2 regions of the Virgibacillus sp. L01 genome follow, and region 1 is predicted to be linked to the other one. Evidence: predicted binding sites of a transcription regulator. Region 1 holds the regulator's gene; the other holds the start of a gene.
What was found. The regulator CtsR, encoded in region 1, represses protease genes until heat stress. The targets are predictions, from matches to a motif close to ATGGTCAATAAAGGTCAAACA.
Positions count from the first base shown of each region.

Region 2: clpP (ATP-dependent Clp endopeptidase proteolytic subunit ClpP) is a predicted target of CtsR. The motif match lies at 1,748-1,768, and genes of this name have one in related genera.

Region 1 covers NZ_JBQQCP010000014.1:692-3,890, reverse strand. The annotation lists gene ACTWQM_RS18655 (protein arginine kinase) at 1-645, opposite strand, end outside; gene ACTWQM_RS18650 (UvrB/UvrC motif-containing protein) at 642-1,178, opposite strand; gene ACTWQM_RS18645 (CtsR family transcriptional regulator) at 1,193-1,660, opposite strand; gene ACTWQM_RS18640 (MgtC/SapB family protein) at 1,950-2,648, opposite strand.
Region 2 covers NZ_JBQQCP010000001.1:86,828-90,026, reverse strand. The annotation lists gene ACTWQM_RS00390 (HPr family phosphocarrier protein) at 1-237, shown strand, start outside; gene clpP (ATP-dependent Clp endopeptidase proteolytic subunit ClpP) at 1,089-1,682, opposite strand; gene ACTWQM_RS00380 (response regulator) at 1,842-2,453, opposite strand; gene ACTWQM_RS00375 (sensor histidine kinase) at 2,428-3,199, opposite strand, start outside.

The sequences.
Region 1 (3,199 bases):
GCTTCCCTCACCATAGATACCACGAACTACAAGCCCAAGCTGATTAATTGACGGTATCATCCGATTGATTTGCTGAGTCCAGGCTAATGCTGGAAGATGCATCATAACAGAAGCACGCATTCCCGTTCCAACATTTGTCGGGCAAGTTGTTAAATAACCATGTTTTTCATCAAATGCATAATCAATTTTTTCCTCCAGCCAATCATCAAATTCAAAAGCTTTTTCAAGTGCCTCATTTAATTGAAACCCGGGAAAATAAAGCTGGGCCCGGATGTGATCCTCTTCATTTATCATAACAGATACTTGCTCATTTTTTGAAATGAGTGTTGCTGCAAAGTCTCCGTGCTCTACTAGATGCGGGCTAATTAAATGTTTTTCGACCAAAACACGTTTTTCCACCGGTTTTAATTCACTGAGAGATATAAATTCGAAATTCTGATAATCCTGAAAAGACTTCTGTTCATATTCATCTTGGATAAACTTACTGATACTTTGAAGATCCTTCTGGTTAGCTAATATTGGATAGGAGTAATCTGCAAAATTACGAGCCAGTCTAATCCGGCTACTTAAAACAATATCACTGTCAGGGCCATCTTCTCTCATCCATGGACTAATAGCTTCATTCATAAATTGTTGTAAGGTCATGTTTTATCACCTCGCATCTGTTTTTCCAATTCCTTAATTTCGTCCCGGACCTTTGCAGCATCCTCGAAAGCCTCATTTTCAATTAGATGGTGCAGTTCTGCCTTATGTGACTCTATTTCCTTCTTCAAATGCAAATCTCCACCTTTACGGGTAGGGATCTTGCCGTGGTGCTTCGTATTTCCGCTATGCACACGACGAAGAATTGGATCCAGACGTTCTGAAAAAGTCCGGTAGCATTCAGCACAGCCAAACTTACCGACACGTTTAAATTCAGAAAACGTCATTTCACATTGCGGGCACTGCAAATCTTCAGCCTGTTTATGTGATGAGCCTTTTGGACTGTCTATAGATGAAGAATCAAAGTTGAATAAACCGGATAATAAATTATGAAGAGAATACGCTTCTTCAGGATAGGACATATATCCTTTTTCTTTTGCACAGACTTCACAAACGTGCACTTCTGTTTTATTTCCATTTATAACTTGTGAAAAATGGAGGGTAGCTTGCCGTTTATGGCACTTTTGGCATTCCATTCTTATCTCCCCCTTTATTTGTTTAAATATTTTAAAGTCGACAGCATCGAGGTTAATATACGGGCACGAACCTCATCGCGCAATGGCAATTGAAATGCCAGTGTATTTCTGCCAATTGCGCTTAAAATAATTTTTGCTTCACGCTCTGTAACAATTTCTTCTTCCAGCAACCTTTCCAGTATATCAAGAGCAGCCTGCTGTGTTACTTGGGGAGTTATCATTTCTAAAATATCATCAATTAATTCAGATTTGTCCTGATGCTGAATCCGGATAATCCGAATATAACCTCCACCACCACGCTTACTTTCAACTATATATCCTTTTTCCACAGTGAAGCGTGTATTAATCACATAGTTAATTTGTGATGGCACACAATGAAATTGATCAGCAATCTCACTTCGCTTAATCTCAATCGCATCCTGCCTTGCAGCCTCCAGAATTTTCTTTAAATGTTGTTCTATAATATCCGAAATGTTACTCATATACCCTCCCCCTCTTTCATCTTATGAATTACATTTATATGTCTTTCCTGCACTTTTTAATTTTAAGCTTTGACTTTGACTAACTTTGACTATATTTTTATTATACTTTAAATTAATTCATATGCAAATACAATGATCTATACCTATTTTAGACAAGTTGAAGCTAAATGAAACATTAGAAAACTTGGCTTATCGTAAAGCCTTTAATATAGATAACCCTTAATTCCACTTATGCAGTAAAAAAGTCTTTTAAAAAAACCTTACAAAATTAATCGTAAGGTTCTCAGTTTTATTTTCGTTCGATAATATTTTTGACATGCTTTATTTTTGATACTTCAGCGAACAGCGATACCCGATCTAAATCCTTATCCCGGTCAATCTTAATAAAGATATTGCGAAGATCGTTATCAACACGTTCGATTTCGACTTGCTTAATAGATAAATTATACTCTTCAAATATTGATACAATATTATTAACTTTTAAATCAGGCATCGCAACGATTTCAATTAAGTAAGATGATCGTCCTTTAGTAAATAGCTTTTCAAAATTGTTTAGAAATACTAAACTTAACAAAATAATTAGTGTTGTAAACATTGCAGGAGCATACATCCCAGCACCTACTACTAGTCCTAGTCCAGCAACAGCCCATATAGACGCTGCAGTAGTTAGCCCACGAATAGTCATTCCATTAACAATAATAGTACCCGCACCAAGAAAACCGATGCCACTTATTACATAAGAAGGTATACGAGCTGGATCAAACCGAATATTATCGTATTCGCCAATAAATTCTTCAAAACCATATAAAGATAATAACATCATTAAACAAGAGCCAACCCCTACCAAAATATGGGTCCGAAATCCTGCAGAATGATTTTTTATTTCTCGTTCAAATCCGATTAAACCTGAAAGTAACAAAGCTATCAATACACGAACCATAATAATTAAAAAATTATCGCCAAAAAATTGATTTATATATTCAATCATCCACTATCCTCCTCACCACATATATATCCTTTTATTTTAAACTAAATTACAAATTTTCACGAACGAGAAAGTCCATCGCTTTTAAGCGTTGGTTGAAAGTCAGATCAGATACGGCTTGCTACATAAAAGAATAGTTTATGTAGCACTTCTAAATACTGATTACGCTCTTTTTTCATTTACTCACTAAACTAATAGAATATTTAACAACATTATAGATATTTGAGTTCATTGATGAGTCATTTAAAAAGTCCTTATTTAGGTTAAAATGTAGATGGGTTATAATCAATTCCTCCTTGTTTTTCGTGGTTGATAAACATTTTATCATAAGGAATTAATTTGGCCCTTCTTTAGCAGATAAGAAAGTATAAATACTTTCTTATTGCATAAGTGCAACTAAGGATTTTCTATATTAAGGCTTGACGATAAGCTAAGTTTTCTAATTTTCTTTTTACACAATTATAGGACTTACTCGTTTTTCGATCGTTAATAGCCAAACACCAACAGGAAATCCAATGCACCTCTTATGAAAAAGATGATGCTCCATTCAGAAA
Region 2 (3,199 bases), on a different contig from region 1:
AAAGTTGAGCTTGATGCAGGTCTGCAAGCAAGACCGGCTGCTCAATTCGTACAGGAGGCAAACCGCTATTCAGCACATTTATTTCTTGAAAAGAACGGCAAGCGGGTTAACGCAAAAAGTATTATGGGATTAATGAGTTTAGCTATTACGTCTGGTGAAACTATTAAGTTACTTGCAGAGGGTGCAGATGAAGAGAGTGCATTAACTCATTTAACTGCTTTTGTATCAAAAACATAGAGTAAGAGGAATTCTAATAATTATTGCATCAACTTTCGCATCTATAGAACAAGCTCAAAATAGCTATCATGGTAATCTCAAAACGTTTTTAGTTTTTGCCTTGACAACCTTGATAAAAGTTTTTTGTACACTAAGATATAGCGAAAAAATTTTTTAGCCTTTTTTCTAGTTCTAAAGATGGTAGAGTGCTTCGATTCGTTCCGGCAGAATACTTCGCTTTCCATGGGCACGACCTCAGCCTCCTTGCCCCGGCAAGGGGTATGCCGACGTTGTCCGCAAAGGACGGTTTTAGTCGGCCTTGATTTAGTTGCTTCTTCTGGGGTATTCGGAACGTGCTGTTCCCATAGGACAAGGAAAGCTTCGGCAGCATTACATCGCACGAAGAAAATTGGTTTTTATTTTCGAGGAGTCTACGTATTCTGCCTACACTGATAGAGATTACCTGATTAGAGAATGAAGTGTTCCCTATGGATAAGAAGCACTGTCACAATAAGTATTGATGAATTTACAGGGATAAAGTGAGCAACACCTAGCGTAGGAAATACATGGAAACTCCCGCGGGAACCGCAACAGCTGAAGATCCCGCAGGAAGCGATTTTTGCTTCCGAGGAAGCTGAAAGGTGCGCGGAATGTATTTCCGAAGCGGTGCCATAGCACTCAGCTATTTACCATGGTACGTCGCGCTTTAGATCAACTATTACCGTTGATCCAAAGTCAACTCAAGTAGTGTATCTTCAGTCTTTCTTATTCCTTCAAGGTTTCTGCTTTCATTTTACCTGCCAAAGTTGAATCATTGCTTATAAAAAGAGGTTATTCCATTTCTCGGAATAACCTCTTTATCGTTTCACAATTTATTTCTTATCTGAGTTTCTTTCCAAAATTTTATCAATCAAACCGTATTCTACAGATTTCTCAGCTGACATGAAATTATCACGATCTGTATCACGCTCTACAACTTCAATTGACTGACCTGTACGTTCAGCAAGAATTTGATTCATTTTTCGCTTCATTTCAACAATACGTTTTGCGTGAATTTCAATATCTGTTGCTTGACCTTGTGTTCCACCTAAAGGCTGGTGAATCATTACTTCACTGTTTGGAAGTGCATAACGCTTGCCCTTTTCTCCAGCTGCTAGCAGGAATGCTCCCATTGAAGCGGCCATACCAGTGCAAATTGTTGATACGTTAGGTTTGATGAACTGCATTGTATCATAAATTGCCATTCCGGCAGTAATAGATCCGCCTGGTGAATTAATGTATAATGAGATATCCTTATCCGGATCGTCTGCTTCTAAGAAAAGTAATTGTGCAACGATTGAGTTTGCAACATTGTCATCAATCCCACTGCCAAGCATAATAATACGGTCTTTTAATAGACGTGAATAAATATCATATGCGCGTTCTCCACGGTTTGTCTGTTCAATAACTGTAGGTATTAAATTCATGTGAAAATCCTCCTTATTTCATCTCGTATTCATCCATAAATACTGGATATTTTTATCATAACTAATAGGTCAAAAAAGGTCAAACAAAAACGTCCGCAAGATATGTAATAAAATCTCTTTCCCCATCTTTCCCTTTACCACAGAATATAAACGTTCCAACTAAACAAGTTTATACTTATTTGTGGGGCGCCCTTGTTTACCGTATTGTGAAATAGTTTCAACTTCGCCTTTACTTTCCAAATAGTTTAAATAGCGGTGAACCGTTTGGTATGCAATCGGTAATGATTGCTGAATTTCATTAATGGATGAAGGCGCTTCTTGCTGGATCAGAAAACTTTTGATTGAATTTAATGTAGATTGGCTAATTCCTTTTTCCACAAATACGTTTTCCTTATCACCAATTAATTTACCAACCTTTAGATTGATTCGAATTCTGGATATCAGATCAGGAGCCTTAATGGGTTTTAGAGCATAGTCAGTTGCTTCAGCTTGTAAAAAGGTATTTGCTATTTCCTGCCGTTCATCAACAGTTAAGATAATTATTGGAATTCTGGTACTATGCTTTCGTAATTCTTTTGTTGTCTTAATACCATCCCAATCAGGCATATGATAATCAAGTAATACAAGGTCAGGTTCTATCGTTGTAAATAGTTCAACAGCCTGCTTTCCTGTAGATGCTTCTACTACGCCCCATCCAGCATACGCACATATTTCTTTTAATGTAAAGCGGATATCCTCATTATCATCAACTATTAATATGGTAATGCTCATTGATTTCGTCACCTACTTTTAGTGTTGGCAGAATGATGTTCATTTGAGTATGGCTGCCTGGTATACTTTTGACGGTCACGGTACCATGATGATTTTCGACAACTCGTTTTACAAAGGAGAGACCAATACCTGAAGAATTTTTCGTGCTGAAGCCGTCAAGCCATATATTGTTTAGATGTTCATCTTTAATCCCTGGCCCATCATCTTGTATTCGAAATAAAATACCACTATCTATACTTTTGACATCAATATGGATAAATCCTTTTTTTCCTTCAAATGAACTTATAGCATTTTCCAAAATATTTGATATTGCACGGGAAAAACGAATTTTATTTACTTGAATGGAAGGAAGGTTGTTTTCAATTTCAATCTCCATTTGTACAAGCTGTTCATCAAGACTGAGATGACTTGTTACGTATTCAAGCAATTCCTTTACAGAAAGTTCTTGTTTAATATTTTCATAAAGAATTTCTGTAATCATGTCTTTCATTTTTTCAACTGAATGGTCCATTCGGATAAAATAATTATTCAAAGCTGACCCATTTGCCGGCTGCATTTTCATGGTAATAAGTGAAATTAGTCCCTCTACAGTCACTAGTGGTGTTTTAAGGTCATGTACCAGCATATTAATTTCTTCATACACCTTTGATTCTACTAAAGCTGTCCGTGTTTCTTTCAATTCTTCCTCTTGAACCTGATATTTTTTAAGTGTATAAGTTTGTTTGTTTACAAGATGGATTAAAAAA